2 regions of the Streptomyces sp. NPDC002825 genome follow, and region 2 is predicted to be linked to the other one. Evidence: riboswitches for the same ligand, from Rfam matches in the RefSeq annotation. Region 2 holds a riboswitch; the other holds the start of a gene.

Region 1 (12,192 bases), on a different contig from region 2:
ACCCTGAAGAAGGGATCGACCGTCACCACCGCGCGCGATCACTCCCGGGGCGCCCGGGCGCTGAAGCGGGCGGTGATCTCGGCGCTGCAGGCCAGCGCCATCGACGTACGGGACCTGGAGAACGTACCGCTGCCGGTGGCACGGCAGCAGACCGCGCGGGGAAGTGCCGGCGGGATCATGGTGCGGACCTCGCCCGGGGTGCCCGACTCCGTGGACATCATGTTCTTCGACGAACGCGGAGCGGACCTCTCGCAGGGCGGGCAGCGGAAGCTCGACCGGGTGTTCGCGCGCCAGGAGTACCGGCGGGCGTTCCCCGGGGAGATCGGTGACCTGTCGTTCCCGGCGAGCGTCTTCGACTCGTACACCGGGTCGCTGCTGCGGAACGTGGACACGACGGGGATCGCCGAGGCGGGTCTGAAGGTCGTCGTGGACGCCTCCAACGGCAGCGCCGGGCTCGTCCTGCCCAGTCTGCTCGGGCGGCTCCAGGTCGACTCGCTCACCATCAACCCCGGGCTCGACGAATCCCGGCCAACCGAGTCCGCCGAGAGCCGGCGGGCCGGGCTGGTGCGGCTCGGGGAGATCGTGGCCTCGGCGCGGGCCGCGTTCGGCGTGCGGTTCGACCCCGTCGGCGAGCGGCTCTCGCTCGTGGACGAGCGGGGGCGGATCATCGAGGACGACCGGGCGCTCCTGGTGATGCTCGACCTGGTGGCGGCCGAGCGGCGGTCCGGGCGGGTCGCGCTGCCGGTCACCACGACCCGTATCGCCGAGCAGGTCGCCGCGTACCACGGCACCCAGGTCGAGTGGACGACCACCTCGCCCGACGACCTCACGCGGGTCGGGCGCGAGGAGTCGACGATCTTCGGCGGTGACGGGCGCGGCGGGTTCATCGTGCCCGAGTTCAGCAGCGTCTTCGACGGGGCCGCCGCCTTCGTGCGGCTGATCGGCCTCGTCGCGCGGACGCAGCTCACGCTGAGCCAGATCGACGCCCGGATCCCGCGGGCGCATGTCCTGAGGAAGGACATCGCCACCCCGTGGGCCGTGAAGGGCCTCGTGATGCGCCGGGTGGTGGAGGCGGCCGGCAGCCGGTCCGTGGACACCACCGACGGAGTGCGGGTGGTCGAGGCCGACGGGCGGTGGGTGATGGTGCTGCCCGACCCCGCCGAGGCCGTCACCCATCTGTGGGCGGAGGGGCCCGACGACGCCTCCGCCCAGGCCCTGCTCGACGAGTGGGCCGAGGTGGTCGACAGCGCAGGTCGCTGACGGTTCGGGGCGGTCCGGCCGGGAGGTGCCCGCGGGGTGCCTCCCGGCTGTAGGGAGGGGCCATTCGGCGGTAGGCCGTGCGACGTGCGACGATGTGCGGCATGTCGCAGCAGCCCCCCGTTCGGAGCATCGGATCACCGCCGCCGCGTCCGGACGCGTCCATGTCGCTGCTGAACAACGTGATCGACCACGCGCTCGACGACGGCTACGCCGAGGCGACCGCCCGGCGCGCGGCCGAGGGCGGCGGGCTGCCCCGTAACCTGCGGGCCAAGCTGGGTGTCGCCGCGGGTCTGCTGCTCGCCGCCGCCGTGGTGACCGTCGGGGCCGCCGAGGCGCGGATTTCCGCGCCGGTCGTCGCCAAGGAGCGGCAGGACCTGATCGACCGGATCGAGCGGGAGACGTCGACCGCCGATCAGCTGGAGGCGGACGTCGAGCGGATCCGGACCGAGGTCGGGGGCCGTCAGCGGCAGGCTCTGCAGCAGCACGGCGGCGACCAGGCCGAGCTCGTGGCGCTGCTCTCCGGCGCGACGCCCGTGCACGGCCCCGGTGTGAAGCTCGTCGTCGACGACGCCAAGGGCACCGACACCGGTGGCGGCGGGCCGAGGGAGAGCAGTGGCTTCTCCGACACGGGCCGGGTCCGCGACCGGGACATGCAGCGGGTGATCAACGGGCTGTGGGAATCGGGTGCCGAGGCAGTCGCGATCAACGGGCAGCGGCTGACATCGCTGTCCGCGATCCGGGCCGCCGGTGACGCCATACTGGTCGACAACAAGCCGCTGGTGCCGCCGTACACCGTCCTCGCGATCGGGGACGGACAGCGGCTGAGCACCGCGTTCCAGGACAGCGCCGACGGGCAGTATCTGCACGCGCTGGTGGAGAACTTCGGGATCAGGAGCAGCATCTCGGCCGAGGGCGACGTACGCCTGCCGGCCGCGCCGAGCCTGACCGTACGTACCGCAGAGCCGAGGGGGGCCGGGGTGGCGACGCCCTCCGGTCGGGCCACGGCCGACACAGGGAAGGGCACATCGTGATCGCCGTACTGGGCCTGATCGTCGGAGTCGTGGTCGGACTGTTGGTCCGCCCCGAGGTTCCGGCGGTGGTCGAGCCCTATCTTCCGATCGCCGTGGTCGCCGCCCTCGACGCGGTCTTCGGCGGCCTGCGGGCCATGCTCGACGGGATCTTCGTCGACAAGGTCTTCGTGGTCTCGTTCCTGTCCAACGTGGTCGTGGCCGCGCTGATCGTCTTCCTCGGCGACAAGCTGGGCGTGGGCGCGCAGCTGTCGACCGGTGTGGTCGTCGTGCTGGGCATCCGCATCTTCTCCAACGCTGCCGCCATCCGACGGCACGTCTTCCGGGCGTGAGGCCGATGAGCGAGAACCCTCAGAACCCGGAGCGGCCCGAGCAGGAGCCCGCTCGGGGCCCCGAGAAGCCTGAGATGCCTGGGACGCCCGAGGCGTCCGAGGCGTCCGAGAGCCCCGGGACGGCCAAGACTCCTGAGACGCCCAAGACTCCTGTGGAGCCTGTGCCGCCTGCGACGCCCAGGGTCGCGGAGCCCGGGGTCGTGCCTTCCGCGTCGGAGGTGCCGGCTGCGGCCGCTCCGTCCGGCGACGAGCCGAGTGGGCGGCGGAGGCTCGCCTCCGCCCTGTGGCCTCCGCGGGTGACCCGGGCCCAACTCGTCGTCGCGCTGCTGCTGTTCGTCCTCGGTCTCGGCCTGGCCATCCAGGTCTCCTCGACGAGCGAGAACAGCGCCCTGCGCGGGGCCCGTCAGGAGGACCTCGTACGGATCCTCGACGAACTCGACGACCGCACGCAGCGCCTGGAGGACGAGAAGGCCCGGCTGGAGAAGCAGCGCACCGAGCTGGAGTCCAGCTCGGACCAGGCCGAGGAAGCGCGCAAGCAGACCCAGGAGAAGGAGCGGCAGCTCGGCATCCTGGCCGGCAGCGTCGCCGCAGAGGGCCCGGGCATCACCCTCACCGTGGGGGATCCCACCGGTGCGGTCGAGTCCGACATGCTGCTCGACGCCATCCAGGAGCTGCGCGCGGCCGGCGCCGAGGCGATCCAGGTCAACGGTGTCCGGGTCGTCGCGGACAGTTATTTCACCGGTAGCGGTGATGACATGCGGATCGATGGAACGAAGGTGGCCGCTCCGTACGTCTTCAAGGTCATCGGCAAGCCGGAGGATCTCGAGCCCGCGCTCAACATCCCCGGAGGTGTCGTGCAGACCCTGGAGAAGGAGCAGGCCACAGCCACGGTGGAGCGGTCGGCGAAGATCGTCGTCGACGCCTTGCGACCCGCGAAGCGGCCTGACTACGCTCAGTCGTCCTCCCAGTGAGCGGGGACGAAGGGGGTCCCGCGACAAGGGCAAGACGTTGCGGGGGGTCGGCGCACCACAACGGTGGTGCGTGGTGGAAACTGTCCGGAGGATACGGACGTTGTGAAAGTGTCCGGGTCGGCAGGTGTGAAGGATCTCGGTTCGTCCTGCCCCACGGGCGGGTCTGTTTCGGTCAAGGGGAATCGCCCGTGAAGTTGTTTGCGAAGTTGTTCGGCAAGAGCGCACGTGAGGACGGCGGCAACGCCAGGCACGCCGCGCCGCGCCACGCCCAGAGCGAGGAGCAGGGTGGCGAGCGCCCGCTCTTCCGCGACGAGGTCGACGGTCGGGGCGGTGACATTCCGGGCACACAGGGCGCGTCTTCTGTTGACCCCGCCGGTGCCGCCCGCATAGGTTTCGGAGAACCATCAACCTCAAGTACGGGTGGAGGGTTTGTGTCCGACCCGTACGCGACACAGACCTCCGCGGGGCAGCCGCGGCAGGAGGATGCGTCCATGCCGGTGTGTACGAGGTGCGGTCATCGCAACACGGCCGACAGCCGCTTCTGCTCCCACTGCGGCACGCCGCTGCGGGGCGGGGTCGCCGCCGAGCGTGCGTCGGAGACGACGTCGACCATCTCCATCTCGGGTCTCGAGGCGTACGACGCGGAGGTCACCGGTCAGACGGCCCTTCCGTCGCTGTCTCCCGAGGCACTCGCCGCCGTGGAGGCGCTGCCCTCGGGCTCCGCGCTCCTCGTGGTGCGCCGGGGGCCGAACTCGGGCAGCCGGTTCCTGCTCGACAGCGAGCTGACGACTGCCGGCCGTCACCCGCAGAGCGACATCTTCCTGGACGACTTCACCGTCTCCCGGCGTCATGTCGAGTTCCGCCGGGCCCAGGACGGCAGCTTCACCGTCGCCGACGTCGGCAGCCTCAACGGCACCTACGTCAACCGTGAGCCGATCGACTCGGTCGTTCTGTCCAACGGCGACGAGGTGCAGATCGGCAAGTACCGGCTGGTCTTCTACTCGAGCCAGCGAGGCGTGTGACGCCTCGGGGAAGCCCCTTCAGGGAAGGTCCATGCTGCGAACACCGACGGGCGGTGCCGGATCCGGCACCGCCACCGCGGGCGACCGGCTGGTCAGCATCGGCACGGTGCTGAACCAGCTGCGCGACGAATTTCCCGAAGTGACGATCTCCAAGATCCGGTTCCTGGAGGCCGAGGGGCTGGTCGAGCCCCGTCGGACGGCCTCCGGATACCGGAAGTTCAGCCCGCAGGACGTGGAGCGGCTCGCCCGCATCCTGCGGATGCAGCGGGACCACTACCTCCCGCTGAAGGTCATCCGCGAGCACCTCGACGCCCTCGAACGGGGCGAGCAGATCAAGCTCCCCGCGCCCGGCCGGCGGCGGGACCTCCTCGAAGGGTCCTGGGAGCAGGACGAGGAGGAGACGCCGACCGTCGCGCGGATCGGTCGGGACGAGCTGATCGCCGCCGCCGAGGTGACCGAGACCGAGCTCGCCGAGTGGGAGTCGTACGGGCTGATCTCCGAGACGGAGGGCGGCGGCTACGAGGCCGAGGCCGTCACCGTCGCCAGGCTCGTCGCGGATCTGGGGAGATTCGGCCTGGAGCCGCGGCATCTGCGGGCCGTCAAGGCGGCCGCCGACCGGGAAGCCGGGCTGATCGAGCAGGTGGTGGCGCCGCTGCGCCGGCACCGTAACCCGCAGACCAGGGCCCATGCGGAGGCCACCGCGAAGGAGCTCGCCGCGCAGTCGGTGCGCCTGCACGCCGCGCTCGTCCAGACCGCACTGGGGATTCGGCTGCAGTGACCCTGGTGGGTGCGTGCGGAGGGGGTCTGGAGGGGCCCGACTATCCAAACCGGTCGGGCACGTCCTAGGGTTGCTGTGTGAACGAGCTCGACGTTGTGGGTGTCCGGGTGGAAATGCCCTCCAACCAGCCGATCGTGCTCCTGCGTGAAGTGGGAGGCGATCGGTACCTCCCCATCTGGATCGGACCGGGGGAGGCGACCGCGATCGCCTTCGCCCAGCAGGGGATGGCTCCTCCGCGGCCGCTGACGCACGACCTGTTCAAGGACGTGCTGGAGGCCGTCGGTCAGGAGCTGACCGAGGTCCGCATCACGGATCTGCGTGACGGGGTCTTCTACGCCGAGCTGGTCTTCGCCAGCGGCGTCGAGGTGAGCGCGCGGCCGTCCGACGCGATAGCCCTGGCCCTTCGGACCGGAACGCCGATCTTCGGCAGCGACGGTGTGCTGGACGACGCCGGTATCGCGATTCCGGACGAGCAGGAGGACGAGGTGGAGAAGTTCCGCGAGTTCCTCGACCAGATCTCACCGGAGGACTTCGGGAGCAGCAACCAGTGAGGCGGAGCGGTGCGGCCGGAGGCCGTTCGCGGGGTGCCGTCAGAGCATTCGAGTAGCCTTTCCCCGGAGAGGGACACGCGAAACCACTCTCAGGGTGATTATCACTCGGCGTGCCGAGTGTGGCGATCGTTGACGCACCCCGAGTGACTGCCTACCTTCGTGTGGGCAGGTCAAGGACGGAGGGTCGGCGTGATGAGCAGCGCGGACGGTACGGCAGGGAGCTCGCTCGGACGCGTGTCCGGGGAGAGCGGTCCGTATCCGCTTCACGGCAGTGGGGGCGACTTCGGGACGGACACCGGTGCCGGCGTCGCCGACGCGGCGATCGGCTACCGCGGACCGACGGCCTGCGCGGCCGCCGGGATCACCTATCGCCAGTTGGACTACTGGGCACGCACCGGACTCGTGGAACCGAGCGTGCGGCCCGCGTACGGGTCGGGGACGCAGCGGCTGTACAGCTTCCGCGACGTCGTCGTGCTGAAGATCGTCAAGCGGTTCCTCGACACCGGGGTGGCCCTCCAGAACATCCGGGCCGCGGTGCAGCACCTGCGTGCCCGGGGCTTCCGGGACCTGGAGCGGATGACGCTCATGAGCGACGGGGCCACCGTCTACGAGTGCTCCTCGCCCGACGAGGTCGTCGACCTCCTCCAGGGCGGGCAGGGCGTTTTCGGCATCGCCGTCGGGGTCGTCTGGCGTGACGTCGAGGCCGCGCTCTCGCAGCTCCACGGGGAGCGGGTCGACACCGGCGAGACGCTGGTCGGGCACAACCCGGGCGACGAGTTGGCGCGGCGGCGGCGCGACAAGGCGGTCTGAGGGCTTCGGCGGCCGCGGTTCGCCCGGAGTGCCCGGGCGTTCCGAGGGGGCGTTGTCAGTGGCGTAGGGCAGCATCGGACGTGTGAGAGCCGCGCCCACCATCCTGCATCTCGACATGGATGCCTTCTTCGCCGCCGCCGAGCAGGCGTCGAAGCCCAGCCTGCGCGGAAAGCCCGTGGTCGTCGGCGGCCTCGGGCCGCGCGGTGTGGTCGCGACCGCCTCCTACGAGGCCCGTCGTTTCGGGGTGCACTCGGCCATGCCGATGGGGCAGGCGCGGCGGCTCGCGCCGAACGCCGCGTATCTCGTGCCGCGCTTCGCCTTCTACCGTTCGATCAGCGAGCAGGTCATGGAGCTGTTGCGGCGGCTCTCCCCGCTCGTGGAGCCGCTCAGCCTCGACGAGGCCTTCGTCGACCTCGAGGCGGGCGGTGTCGCCGACGACAGCGCGGGCGCGCGGGCCGCGGGGGAGCGGCTGCGGGCCGACATCCTCGCGACGACGGGGCTCACCGGGTCCGTGGGTCTCGCGGGGTCCAAGATGATCGCGAAGATCGCCTCCGAGGAGGCCAAGCCGGACGGGCTCGTGCTCATCGAGCCCGGCACCGAGCGTGAGCTGCTCGGGCCGCGATCGGTGCGGATCCTGCCCGGGGTCGGGCCGGCGACCGGGGAGCATCTGCGGCGCGCCGGGATGACCACCGTCGCCGACCTCGTGGAGGCGGGCGAGGACGAGCTCGTACGGCTCCTGGGACGGGCGCACGGGGCCTCGCTGTACCTGATGGCCCAGGGGTACGACGATCGGCCCGTGGTGGCCGAGCGGGACGCCAAGTCCGTGTCCGTCGAGGACACCTTCGACACGGACATCCACGACCGGGTACGGATCCGGATCGAGGTCGAACGGCTCGCGGAGAGGTGCGTGGGGCGGCTGCGGGCCTCCGGGCACTCCGGGCGGACCATCGTCCTGAAGGTGCGCCGGTACGACTTCTCGACGCTCACCCGGTCCGAGACGCTGCGGGGGCCGACGGACGACCCCGTTGTCGTACGGGAGGCCGCGGGGCGGCTCCTGGAGGCCGTGGACACGACGGGGGGTGTGCGCTTGCTGGGCGTGGGGGTGAGCGGGCTCGCGGACTACACGCAGGAGGACCTGTTCGCTCAGGCGGAGGCCGAGGCCTCGGAGCGGCCGGCGGAGGAGGAGGCCGCGGTCGAGGAGGCCGAGGCGGCGCCCTCCACCGCGACCGAGACGGCCGAGCGGGGGTGGGCGCCGGGGCGTGACGTGCGGCACGCCGTGTACGGGCCCGGGTGGGTCCAGGGGAGCGGGGTCGGGCGGGTCACGGTGCGGTTCGAGGAGCCGTGGTCCGGGCCCGGGCGGGTGCGGACGTTCGCCGTGGACGACCCCGAGCTGGAGCCTTCGGAGCCCTTGCCGCTGGTGCGGGGGGACGCGGCCGCCTGACCCGCACCGGCCCTGCGGTGCGGGTCTTCCGGTGGCCGCTTCGTCTTCGGGGCTCTCAGGTGCCGTCCTGGCCCGCCAGGCGGCCGAAGTCCTTGTCCGGGGTGTCCGGGGGCGGGGGCGGCAGGGCGAGGCTGTAGTGGCGGTAGAGCTGGAGTTCCTGCTCAGGCGAGAGGTGGCGGCCCACTCCGAAGTCCGGGGCGTCCTTGATCAGGCCCCTCTCGTACGGGATGTGGAGGCCGTCGTCGAGAAGTGCGCTCGGCTCCAGGGGGACGAAGGCGTCCCGGCTGAACAGGCCGGTGCGGACCGCGGCCCATTCCGGGATCCCGGTCGCGTCGTCCAGGTACACCTCGTCCACGGTTCCGATCTTGTGCCCGTTCCGGTCGAACGCCTTGCGGCCGATCAGGCTGCGCGGATCGATATCGGTCTGCACGGTCCCTCCAACTGGTCGCAACTGCTCTACACCCCTACGAAAGTGCACATCTGGGATGTCGGCCACTTGAGCGATGGGAGCCGCAACCTCGCTGGTAGGCTGGTTGTGGCTGTCGACCCTGTGCGGGAGAGTCCCCCGGAGAAACCTTCCGGTGGGCGCCGAAGGAGCAAATCCTCCCCGGAATCTCTCAGGCCCCTGTACCGCGCGGACGAGGTCACTCTGGAAAGCAGAGCGGATGTCCGACGGCATCCCGCTCTCACCGACGGTGAAAGCCGGCGGGCCGCGAGGCGTGCCGGTGAAACTCTCAGGTTGAGATGACAGAGGGGGAGGCCGTCCGGGTACCCGCGCCGTGGTGCCCCTCGCAGGTCGTGACGACCAGGAGGCCTCCGTACATGACCGCCAACCGCACTCCGCTCTCCGAGCTCGAACAGGGCATCCCGTTCGAGCAGCGGCACATCGGGCCCGACGCCGAGGCCCGGGCCAAGATGCTCGCCCAGGTCGGTTACGGCTCGCTCGACGAGCTCACGGCCGCCGCGGTGCCGGACGTCATCAAGAACGCCGAGGCCCTGGGCCTGCCGGCCGCCCGCACCGAGGCCGAGGTCCTCGCCGAGCTGCGCACGCTCGCCGACCGCAACCAGGTCCTCGCCCCGATGATCGGTCTCGGCTACTACGGGACCTTCACCCCGCCGGTCATCCTCCGGAACGTCATGGAGAACCCGGCCTGGTACACCGCCTACACGCCGTACCAGCCCGAGATCTCGCAGGGCCGCCTCGAGGCCCTGCTCAACTTCCAGACCATGGTCGCCGACCTCACCGGTCTGCCCACCTCCGGCGCCTCCCTCCTCGACGAGGGCACCGCCGCCGCCGAGGCCATGGCCCTCTCGCGGCGCGTCGGCAAGGTCAAGAACGGTGTCTTCCTCGTCGACGCCGACGCCCTGCCGCAGACCATCGCCGTCATCGAGACCCGTGCCGAGCCGACCGGTGTCGAGGTCGTCGTCGCCGACCTGAGCGAGGGCATCCCCGCCGAGGTCGCCGAGCGCGGTGTCTTCGGTGTGCTCATCCAGTACCCCGGTGCCTCCGGCGCCGTCCGCGACATCAAGCCGCTGGTCGACGCCGCCCACGAGCTCGGCGCGATCGTCACCGTCGCCGCCGACCTGCTCGCGCTCACCCTGCTCACCTCGCCCGGTGAGCTCGGCGCCGACATCGCCGTCGGCACCACCCAGCGCTTCGGCGTTCCCATGGGCTTCGGCGGTCCGCACGCCGGCTACATGGCCGTCCAGGACAAGCACGCCCGCTCCCTGCCCGGCCGCCTCGTCGGCGTCTCCGTCGACGCCGACGGCAACCGCGCCTACCGCCTGGCCCTGCAGACCCGCGAGCAGCACATCCGCCGCGAGAAGGCCACCAGCAACATCTGCACCGCTCAGGTGCTGCTCGCCGTCATGGCCGGCATGTACGCCGTCTACCACGGTCCGGACGGCCTGAAGCAGATCGCCGAGCGCACCCACCGCTACGCCGCCATCCTCGCCGCCGGGCTCACCGCCGGTGGCGTCGAGGTCGTGCACGGTTCCTTCTTCGACACCCTCACCGTCCGCGTGCCCGGCAAGGCCGACGAGGTCGTCGCCGCCGCCCGCGAGGCCGGGGTGAACCTCTACCGCGTCGACGCCGACCTCGTGTCGGTCTCCTGCGACGAGACCACCGGGCGCGAGCAGCTCGCCGCCGTCTGGGGCGCCTTCGGTGTCGAGGGTGACGTCGAGGCCCTCGACGCCGTCACCGAGGAGACGCTTCCCGCCGGTCTGCTGCGCTCCGACGCGTACCTGACCCACCCGGTCTTCCACGCGCACCGCTCCGAGACCTCGATGCTGCGCTACCTGCGCAAGCTCGCGGACCGCGACTACGCGCTCGACCGCGGCATGATCCCGCTCGGCTCCTGCACCATGAAGCTGAACGCGACCACCGAGATGGAGCCGGTGACCTGGCCCGAGTTCGGCCAGATCCACCCCTTCGCGCCGGTCGACCAGGCCGCCGGATACCTCACGCTCATCAACGAGCTGGAGGAGCGCCTCGCCGAGGTCACCGGCTACGACAAGGTGTCGATCCAGCCCAACGCCGGTTCGCAGGGTGAGCTGGCCGGTCTCCTCGCCGTCCGCGCCTACCACCGCGCCAACGGCGACGAGCAGCGCACGGTGTGCCTCATCCCGTCCTCCGCGCACGGCACCAACGCCGCCTCCGCGGTCATGGCCGGCATGAAGGTCGTCGTCGTCAAGACCGCCGACGACGGTGAGGTCGACGTCGAGGACCTGCGCGCCAAGATCGCCCAGTACCGCGACGAGCTGTCCGTGCTGATGATCACGTACCCGTCCACGCACGGCGTCTTCGAGGAGCACGTCGCCGACATCTGCGCCGAGGTCCACGAGGCCGGCGGTCAGGTGTACGTCGACGGCGCCAACCTCAACGCGCTGGTCGGTCTCGCCAAGCCGGGTCACTTCGGCGGCGACGTCTCGCACCTGAACCTGCACAAGACCTTCTGCATCCCGCACGGCGGCGGCGGCCCCGGCGTCGGCCCGGTCGGCGTCCGCGCCCACCTCGCCCCGTACCTGCCGAACCACCCGCTCCAGCCCACCGCGGGCCCGGAGACCGGTGTCGGCCCGATCTCGGCCGCCCCGTGGGGCTCCGCCGGCATCCTGCCGATCTCGTGGTCGTACGTGCGCCTCATGGGTGGCGAGGGCCTCAAGCGCGCCACCCAGGTCGCCGTCCTCGCGGCGAACTACATCGCCAAGCGCCTCGAGCCGCACTTCCCGGTGCTCTACACCGGTCCGAACGGGCTGGTCGCGCACGAGTGCATCGTCGACATCCGTCCGCTGGCCAAGGCGACCGGCGTCAGCGTCGACGACATCGCCAAGCGCCTCATCGACTACGGCTTCCACGCCCCGACGATGTCCTTCCCGGTCGCCGGCACGCTGATGATCGAGCCGACCGAGTCCGAGGACCTGACCGAGCTCGACCGCTTCTGCGACACGATGATCGCGATCCGCGCCGAGATCGAGAAGGTCGCCTCGGGCGAGTGGCCCGCCGACGACAACCCGCTGCACAACGCCCCGCACACCGCGGCCGCGCTGGGCGGCGAGTGGAACCACCCGTACACCCGCGACGAGGCCGTCTTCCCGGCCGGTGTCTCGGCCGCCGACAAGTACTGGCCGCCGGTGCGCCGCATCGACGGTGCCTTCGGCGACCGGAACCTGGTCTGCTCCTGCCCGCCGCTGGACGAGTACGACAACTGAGCACGCGCCGAGGGCCGGTTCGGAGGAACTCCTCCGGGCCGGCCCTCGGCGTTTCCCTCGTACGCTGTCCTGCCGCTTCAGGCGGCGGTCGTCACCTGGCCCGCCGTCAGCGGCCGGTGCGGGGCGATGATCTGCCCGTCCGGCAGCAGTTCACCGGTGTCCTCGAAGAGCAGGACACCGTTGCACAGCAGGCTCCAGCCCTGCTCCGGGTGGTGTGCCATCAGTCGGGCCGCCTCCCGGTCGGCGGAGTCGGCGGTGGGACAGGCAGGCTGATGCTGGCACATGGGTGGG
Region 2 (9,124 bases):
CGCCGGTGAAGCGGGTCGGATTACTTGACGACGCCGAGCGACGCGTAGTCGTAGCGGCCGTTGTAGGCGTCCGCCGTGTAGACGTTGGTCAGCCGGGAGCTGCGCCAGATGATGTTCTTCTCGTGGGTGAAGGGCAGGTAGACCGCGGCCTCCGACACCTTCGTGTTGATCTGCTTGTAGAGCTCGCCGGCCTTGGTCGGGTCGGTCTCCTTCAGCGCCTGGTCGAACAGGCCGTTGATGGCCTTGTCGTTCAGCTCGGAGAAGTTGTTGTTACCGCTCTGGAGGATGAAGCGGCCGTCGACCAGCGGCTGGAGGAAGCCCTGACCGGTCGGGAAGTCGGCGCCCCAGCCCATGATGATGATGCCGTAGCCCTTCTCCTTGACCACCTTCGGCGAACCGATGATGCCGGAGGTCTGGGCGCCGTCGAACTGGTCGATCTGGGCGTCGATGCCGACGGCCTTCAGCGACTGCTGGAGGGACTCGGCGGTCGCGATCTCGATCTTCTTGTTGTTGCGGACCGCGATCGTGGTCTTGAAGCCGTTCGGCTTACCGCACTTCTTCAGCGCCTCCTTGGCCTTGGCCAGGTCCGGGGCGCCCGCGAGCTTGCCGTACGGGTCGGCCTTCGGGTCGGCACCCTTGATCGCCGGCGGCAGCATGTTGGAGGCGATGTCGCCACCGGCCTGCGGGCCACCACGGGCGGTCTGGAGGGACTTCGAGTCGGCGGCGTAGATGATCGCCTTGCGGCACTCGATGTTGGGGATGACCGTCTGCGGGAAGACCGCGTAGCGGATGAAGCCCGTCTGCGGGTTGTCGACGTTGTCCTTGTGCTGCTGCAGGACCTTCTGGCGGGCGGCGGCGCCGACACCGGTCGCGTTGATGTCGAGGTCGTACTCGCCCTCGACCAGACGGTTGTCCATGTCGTCGGCGTTCGTCGTGAACGTGACGGAGATGGTGTCCGGAAGCGCCTTGCGGAGGGTGTCCGTCTTGGCGTCCCAGTTGGGGTTGCGGACGAGCTTCATGGACTTGTTCGGCGTGTACGACTGCCACTTGTACGGGCCGGAGGAGAAGACGTTCAGGCCGTACTTGGCCTTGGTGTCCTTGTCCTGGCGGACCGGGGAGGCGGCGGGCATGGCCAGCATCTGCAGGAAGTCACCGTTGGCGACCGGCAGCTTGAAGATGATGGTCTTGTCGTCCGGCGTCTCGATCGCGCTCAGGCCGAGCTTGTCCGCGGTCGTGTCCTTGTACGGGCCCTTGTACTCGCCCTTGGGGTCGAGGACCTGCTGGAGGTAGATCGGGCCGCCGGAGATGACGTCCTGGGCCCAGATGCGCTCGATGCCGTACTTGATGTCCTTGGAGGTGATCGGCTTGCCGTCCTCCCACTTCACGCCGTCCTTCAGCGTGAACGTGTAGGTGAGGCCGTCGGCCGAGACCTTGCCGGCGTCGGTGGCGAGGTCCGGGACCAGCTCGGTGGAGGCGGCGCCCGGCTCGGACTTGAAGGAGACGAGCTGACGCGTGTAGTAGCGCTGGAAGTCCCACACGAAGCCGTAGTAGCCGCGCTGCGGGTCCCACGAGTCGGCCTCCTGCGAGCCGATGAACTTCAGCTCGCCGCCCTTCTTGTCGGAGGCGTTGGCGACCTTGTTCACGGCGGCGTTGAAGCCGGGGGCGGCGCCGGCCTTGCCGTTGCCGCCACCGTTGTCGCCGCCACAGGCGGTGGTGACGACCATCGTGGCCGCGGCAAGCAGCGCGCCCGCGGCGATTCTGCGCTGAGAGCTCTTCAGCATGGGTCCAGCAACCTCCGGGATAGTGGCGGCCGTTGTACGGCGGTCCGCCGATTGGGGATGGGCCTCCTGTCGCCAGCGGCAGGGGCGGGTCTTGCGTGTCGTCGGCGAACGGTCAGCGGGAGCCCTTCGGGTCGAGCGCGTCACGCACGCCGTCGCCGAAGAGGTTGAACGCCAGGACGGTGATGAAGATCGCGAGGCCGGGGATCACCATGAACAGGGGATCCGACTCGTAGGTGGTGATGGCCGTCGACAGCATCTGGCCCCAGGAAGCGGTGGGGGGCTTCACACCCGCGCCGAGGAAGCTGAGCGCCGCTTCGGTGAGGATGTTGGTGGGGATCATGAGGGTCGCGTAGACCATGATCGGGGCGATCAGGTTGGGCAGCAGCTCGCGGCGCAGGATGTAGAAGCGGCCGGCGCCCAGGCTCTGGGCGGCCTCGACGTACTCGCGGTTGCGCAGCGACAGCGTCTGGCCTCGGACGATGCGGCCCACGTACGGCCAGCCGAAGAAGCCGATCACCAGGACGAGCGCGGCGATGCGGACGCCCGAACCGTCGAGGCCGAGGAACTGGTTGGGCAGCACCGAGACCAGGGCGATCGTGAAGAGCAGCTGGGGGAAGGCCAGCATGACGTCCATGATCCGGCTGAGGGCCGCGTCGATCCAGCCGCCGAAGTAGCCGGCGATGACGCCGAGGACGGTGCCGAGGAAGACCGCGAAGACCGCCGCCAGGAAGGCGACGAGGAGCGAGATCCGGGCGCCGTAGACGATCCGGCTGAAGACGTCGCGGCCGTTGACCGGCTCGACGCCGAACAGGAAGTCGCCGCTGACGCCGCCCCAGGAGCCGATCGGTGTGCCGAACAGCGGGTCGATCTGGTCCTCGTGGAACTCGTCCGGCGGGTGGCCCAGGAGGCCCACGATGACCGGCGCGAAGATCGCGACGAGGATCAGGAAGAGGACGACGAAGGCGCCCGCGAGGGCCAGTTTGTCGCGCTTGAGCCGGGTCCAGGCGATCTTCCAGGGCGAGCGCCCCTCGATCGCCTTGCCGGTGGTGCCGGAGTTGTCCGGAGTGCCGGGAGCGTCGGGCGCGCCGTCGACGGTGGCGGTCGCCTCGCCCGCACTCGTCTCGTGCAGTGGTGCCGTCATCGTGGTGAGGACCCCTCTCGGCCGCCGGTAGCCGGCCCTTGCCCGCCGCGGGTAGCGGCTCGGTGGAACAACCTGCTGGACATCGGCTCGAAAGGAGCCGAACGTCCTGTGTTCCGGGGAGTCTTCAATGCGGCTGCGATCACCCGCCAGACCTGAAGGTGAATGTTTGCTCAAACGTGATGCGGTGCTGCGACTTCCGTTATCCGGACGTCGTGATCACGTGAGCGGACCATTCTGGGGAGCTCCGACCGCAATCGGACATGTCTCCCAACTGGGCGGTTGAGCTCTTCAATTGGGGCGAACGAAGGACTCTGCCCGGAACCGGCGGGCCGGGTGGGACGCGAGGGGCGTCTCAGTATCCGGACGGCGCCGCCGGCGGGTACCCGTACGCCGGTACGGCGGCGGAGCCGCGTCCGGCGTGTGCCTCGCGGTCGTAGAAGGGGCGCGCGTTCGCCCGCAGCCAGAGGGCCACCGGGTCGTACGCGTCGGAGAGGGCGACCGTCGAGACGGGCAGCCCGTCGGGGACGGAGCCGATCGACTGGCGCATCATCGAGCGGACCGTGTCGACGGCCGCCGGGGAGGTGTCGTACAGGTCGAGACCGATGGCGAGGTACGGGGAGCCCAGCGCGGGCTGCACCCAGCCGCGGCGCAGCGACCGGACGGCCGGGGTGCGGTGCGCGTTCTGCGTGAGCAGGGCGTAGAACTGCGGGATCTCCAGGGCGGGCTCGGTGACGCGCAGCGGACCTGCGGGCATCCGGTCGAGACCGGTGGCGATCCGGCGCAGGTCGGCCCAGGGGATGCCGACGCCGCCGCCGGGGGCGTGCGGATTGAGCCAGACGCCCCAGCGGTCGGGGTAGAGGGCGCGGGCGATCTCGCGGCCGGTGACGAGCTCGTGGGCGCGGGTCCAGCCGGAGGCGGCGAGCTCCTGGGGGGAGGTGACGCAGGGCGCGTAGCCGAAGCCGTCGACCTCCATGTTCCCGTACTGGGCGTCGGGCGAGCCGGGGGCGCCCTGCCAGAGCAGCATCCAGAGCTCGCCGTCGGCGAGGGCGTGCAGCAACTGCTCGTACGCGTCGTAACGTCCAGGTGCCACCTGGCGCAGCATGTGCTCGACCGTCCCGGCCGAAGCGGTGCCTGACGCGCTCACCCTGGGTCCCGCCCCTCTTCCGTCCACCACGTACGTCTGTCCAGCGATCGAGTCAGTTCAGCTTAAACAGGGGTCCGCTCACACGGCGGCGCGCTGGTAGAAGGGGCGAACCCGCTCCAGCATCCAGTCGCCGACCGGGTCCTGCGCCATGTCGAGCAGGATGAGGTTGACCGGCCAGGCGACCTCGACCCGGCCGAGGGCGCGGCCGAGGGCGTCCAGGGGGGCGTTGCGGTCGACGCCGTCCCAGCCGCCCAGCTGGACGCCGATGAAGAGGGCCGGTTCGGTGCCCTCGACGCTGGCGAGGGCGCGGCGGGCGGTGACGACGACCCCGGTGGCCTCGAACTCGGCGGAGGCGGCGGCGAGGAAGTCGACCGGGTCGTCCTGCCAGTCGGGCTCGAAGAGCCGGACGCGGCCGCCGCTGGCGGGGCCGTCGAGCGGGGTGCGGCCGACGCGGCAGAGCTCGGCGACGGCGGGCGGGGGCAGCGGGACGCCGACGGTGCCGCCGGGGTTCACGGCGATGCCGAGCTGCGGGGGCAGTCCGCGGGCGAAGTCACGGGCCGGGGCGACGGTGTACGACATGTGGTCGCCGACGCAGGCGAGGAACTGCTGCTCGGAGCTGAAGACGGGCACGTAGGCCGCGCCCTCGATCTCCATGGTGGCCAGGTCGAGGCCGGGGCTGTCGGGGCCGCCGCCGTTGGGCAGGGGCACCCAGACCGGGCTGCGGCCGAGCACCTCGACCAGCCGGCCGCCCGCCTCGGGGTTGCCGAGTGAGGCGGCAAGGACCTCTTCGAGCTCGTTGCCCGGCCACGTCACGTCCACGGTCGCGTTTCCCCTTCTCGCACGGCCTGCCGCACCGGCCGCCCGGCAGCACCCTAACGCCGCCCCGGCACCGCCGTGGCCAAAAGGGAAGGGTACGGCCGTCCCGGGACGGCCCGGGACGCGGGACGCGCCGGTGCGACCCCTAGGCGGCCTCCCGGAAGCCGATCCTGCGGAGGGAGTCGGCGGCGTCCCGGTCGAGGAGGGTCGCCGAGGCGCAGCCGTGCGGGAGGCTGCCGGACTCGGCGGCGCGCAGGAGCCGGCCCACGGCCCGCCGGTGCCGTGCGAACGCGTACGCGGAGACGCCCCGGCCGCGGGCCTCCTGACCGGCCCGCGCGGTGTCCGGGGTGACGTCGAGGAGGACCAGGTGCAGGGCGCGGCCGCGCCGTCTCGCCTCGCGGGCGAGCCAGCCCCGCACCCAGGACTGGGTGCCGCAGTCGTGGACGATCAGGCTCGCGCCGGAGCGCAGGGCGCGGCGCAGTCCGGCGTAGTGCGCGATCCGGACGAGGGGGCGGTAGACGGCGTACGGGAGGAGGCGGGGCATGCGGGCCTCCCAGCGCTCGCGGGCGTCCTGGGAGTCGATGCCGCTGCCCTCGGCGGCGCGCTTCATCAGGGTGGACTTGCCGCTGCCGGGCAGCCCGGAGACGACGACGAGGTCGCCGGCGGCGTAGGTGAGGGCGCGGGGGCCTCGGCCGCCGCGCTCGCGCAGGTCCCGCAGGAGCCGGCCGCGGCCTCGGCTCCGGGCGCGGGCCCGCTGGGACGGTATGCCGGTACTCGTCGCGTATGCGCCGGTGTGCTGGATCCTCATCGCGCTCCCCCTGTACGGGTCCCAGGAGACCTTGGGAGACCCCTTGCCCACGAAGTGTAAAGAATGGGTAATGCGACACAAGCGATTTGCCCGGCCGACACCGCATGCAATGATGTGCGCGCCAGGCGCGCACAGTCGCCGCACAATCGCATACCGGCCGCTCGAATCCGCGCGGGAGAGTTCCGGACCGCCGAGCGCGTCCGGGCGCCGAAGGAGCAAGACCCTCCCTTGAATCTCTCAGGCCCCGTACCGCGTGGATGAGGCAGATCTGAAAAGCGGGACACCTGTCGTGTCCCCACCCAAGGTGCAAGCCGAACTCTCGGCGCCGATCGCTCGGCGACGAGATGCCCTCGGTGAACCTCTCAGGTTCCATGACAGATGGGGAGGACGTCCTCGCCCGTCATGTGTTTTCGTCACCGATCACGCCCTTGGGACCCGGGAGCCACCCCATGAGCACTGCCCCCCGTCTGACCGCCCTCGATGCCCTGCATCGTTCGCTGGGCGCGACCATGACCGACTTCGCCGGCTGGGACATGCCGCTCCGGTACGGCAGCGAGCGTGACGAGCACAACGCCGTCCGCACCAAGGCCGGCCTCTTCGACCTCTCCCACATGGGCGAGATCACCGTCACGGGCCCGCAGGCCGTGGACCTCCTGGACTACGCCCTCGTCGGCAACATCTCCACGGTGGGCAACGGCCGCGCCCGCTACACGATGATCTGCCGGGAGGACGGCGGCATCGTCGACGACCTGATCGTCTACCGCCTCGGCGAGACCGAGTACATGGTCGTCGCCAACGCCTCCAACGCCCAGGTCGTCCTCGACGCCCTGGTGGCCCGCGCCGCGGGCTTCGACGCCGAGGTCCGCGACGACCGTGACGCGTACGCCCTGATCGCCGTCCAGGGCCCCGAGTCCCCCGGCATCCTGAAGTCGGTCACCGACGCCGACCTGGACGGCCTGAAGTACTACGCCGGCCTCCCCGGCACCGTCGCCGGCGTCCCCGCCCTGATCGCCCGCACCGGCTACACCGGCGAGGACGGCTTCGAGCTGTTCCTGAAGCCCGAGCACGCCGAGGGCGTCTGGAAGGCGCTGACCGAGGCGGGCGAGGGCGTCGGCCTCATCCCCTGCGGCCTGTCCTGCCGTGACACGCTCCGCCTGGAGGCGGGCATGCCGCTGTACGGCCACGAGCTGACCACCGCCCTCACCCCGTTCGACGCCGGCCTCGGCCGGGTCGTGAAGTTCGAGAAGACCAGCAACGAGGGCCGCTTCGTCGGCCGCGAGGCGCTGGAGAAGGCCGCCGAGCGCGCCGAGACCGCCCCGCCGCGCAAGCTCGTCGGTCTGATCGCCGAGGGCCGCCGGGTCCCGCGCGCCGGCTTCTCCGTCGTCAAGGACGGCGAGGTCATCGGCGAGGTCACCTCCGGCGCCCCCTCCCCGACGCTCGGAAAGCCGATCGCGATGGCATACGTGGACGCGGCGCACGCCGAGCCCGGCACCCAGGGTGTAGGTGTGGACATCCGCGGCACCCACGAGCCGTACGAGGTCGTCGCGCTGCCCTTCTACAAGCGCCAGAAGTGACGCACTCGTCTCACCCTTCGTCTCACCCCGCAAGACCCACGTTCATCAGTACTCCCCCGATCCAGGAGAATCAGGTCATGAGCAACCCCAACGAGCTGCGTTACACCAAGGAGCACGAGTGGCTGTCGGCCGCCGAGGACGGCGTCGCGACGGTCGGCATCACGGAGTTCGCGGCCAACGCGCTCGGTGACGTCGTCTACGCCCAGCTCCCCGCCGTCGGCGACACCGTCACCGCGGGCGAGACCTGTGGCGAGCTGGAGTCGACGAAGTCGGTCAGCGACCTGTACTCCCCCGTCACGGGCGAGGTCGTCGCGGCCAACCAGGACGTCGTGGACGACCCGTCCCTGGTGAACACGGCTCCGTTCGCGGGTGGCTGGCTGTTCAAGGTGCGCGTCACGGGCGAGCCGGAGGACCTGCTCTCCGCCGACGAGTACACCGCGTTCGCCGGGAACTGAGACCGGGCCCGAGACCCCCTAGGGATCGATTCATGTCGCTTCTGAACACTCCCCTCCACGAGCTGGACCCCGACGTCGCCGCCGCCGTCGACGCCGAGCTCCGCCGTCAGCAGTCCACCCTCGAGATGATCGCCTCGGAGAACTTCGCTCCGGTCGCGGTCATGGAGGCCCAGGGCTCCGTCCTCACCAACAAGTACGCCGAGGGCTACCCGGGCCGCCGCTACTACGGCGGCTGCGAGCACGTCGACGTGGCCGAGCAGATCGCGATCGACCGGATCAAGGACCTGTTCGGCGCCGAGTACGCCAACGTCCAGCCCCACTCCGGCGCCTCCGCGAACCAGGCCGCCCTCTTCGCGATCGCCCAGCCCGGCGACACGATCCTGGGTCTCGACCTGGCCCACGGCGGCCACCTCACCCACGGCATGCGCCTGAACTTCTCCGGCAAGCAGTTCAACGTGGTCGCGTACCACGTGGACGAGGCCGGTCTGGTCGACATGGCCGAGGTCGAGCGCCTCGCCAAGGAGCACCGCCCGAAGGTGATCATCGCGGGCTGGTCCGCCTACCCGCGCCAGCTGGACTTCGCCGAGTTCCGCCGGATCGCCGACGAGGTCGAGGCCTACCTGTGGGTCGACATGGCCCACTTCGCGGGTCTCGTCGCCGCCGGTCTGCACCCGAACCCGGTCGAGTACGCGGACGTGGTGACCTCCACCACGCACAAGACGCTCGGCGGCCCGCGCGGCGGCATCATCCTGGCGAAGAAGGAGTTCGCGAAGAAGCTGAACTCCTCCGTCTTCCCCGGTTTCCAGGGCGGCCCGCTGGAGCACGTGATCGCGGCCAAGGCCGTCTCCTTCAAGGTCGCGGCCTCGGAGGAGTTCAAGGAGCGCCAGCAGCGCACCCTCGACGGCGCCCGCGCGCTGGCCGAGCGCCTGGTCCAGGACGACGTCACCGCCCACGGTGTCTCCGTCCTGTCCGGCGGCACGGACGTGCACCTGGTCCTGGTGGACCTGCGCAACTCCGAGCTCGACGGCCAGCAGGCCGAGGACCGTCTCCACGAGGTCGGCATCACGGTCAACCGGAACGCCGTTCCGAACGACCCGCGTCCGCCGATGGTCACCTCCGGTCTGCGCATCGGCACGCCGGCGCTCGCGACCCGCGGTTTCCAGGCCGAGGACTTCGCCGAGGTCGCCGACGTCATCGCGGAGACCCTGAAGCCCGGCTTCGACGCGGACAAGGCCGCGGCCCTCAAGGCCCGGGTGACGGCGCTCGCCGACAAGCACCCGCTGTACCCCGGCCTGAAGTAATTTCGTACGATTTAGTTCCGGCTTCGTTCGTACGGAATCTCCGGGGCACCACGCACACTGGACAGTGAGCGTGGTGCCCCGCCCCTTGCTCAGCCCTTCTACGC

What was found. A riboswitch is a leader RNA that binds a small molecule or an ion and turns the genes downstream of it on or off. The one in region 2 is predicted to bind glycine.
Region 1: another riboswitch for glycine. It lies ahead of gcvP (aminomethyl-transferring glycine dehydrogenase); the one in region 2 lies ahead of gcvT (glycine cleavage system aminomethyltransferase GcvT).

Annotation. Positions count from the first base shown of each region.
Region 1 is NZ_JBEOVH010000005.1:2,370-14,561, forward strand. It holds gene ABT041_RS08490 (sugar phosphate nucleotidyltransferase) at 1-1,260, shown strand, start outside; gene ABT041_RS08495 (DUF881 domain-containing protein) at 1,362-2,291, shown strand; gene ABT041_RS08500 (small basic family protein) at 2,288-2,620, shown strand; gene ABT041_RS08505 (DUF881 domain-containing protein) at 2,626-3,591, shown strand; gene ABT041_RS08510 (FHA domain-containing protein) at 3,672-4,613, shown strand; gene ftsR (transcriptional regulator FtsR) at 4,645-5,391, shown strand; gene ABT041_RS08520 (bifunctional nuclease family protein) at 5,469-5,942, shown strand; gene ABT041_RS08525 (MerR family transcriptional regulator) at 6,135-6,752, shown strand; gene ABT041_RS08530 (DNA polymerase IV) at 6,835-8,193, shown strand; gene ABT041_RS08535 (PRC-barrel domain-containing protein) at 8,249-8,623, opposite strand; glycine riboswitch at 8,737-8,836, shown strand; gene gcvP (aminomethyl-transferring glycine dehydrogenase) at 9,016-11,901, shown strand; gene ABT041_RS08545 (DUF5999 family protein) at 11,979-12,185, opposite strand.
Region 2 is NZ_JBEOVH010000067.1:136-9,259, forward strand. It holds gene ABT041_RS38725 (ABC transporter substrate-binding protein) at 21-1,781, opposite strand; gene ABT041_RS38730 (ABC transporter permease) at 1,894-2,922, opposite strand; gene ABT041_RS38735 (enhanced serine sensitivity protein SseB C-terminal domain-containing protein) at 3,275-4,066, opposite strand; gene ABT041_RS38740 (enhanced serine sensitivity protein SseB) at 4,145-4,885, opposite strand; gene ABT041_RS38745 (AAA family ATPase) at 5,028-5,690, opposite strand; glycine riboswitch at 5,853-5,952, shown strand; glycine riboswitch at 5,953-6,078, shown strand; gene gcvT (glycine cleavage system aminomethyltransferase GcvT) at 6,140-7,264, shown strand; gene gcvH (glycine cleavage system protein GcvH) at 7,342-7,719, shown strand; gene glyA (serine hydroxymethyltransferase) at 7,752-9,020, shown strand.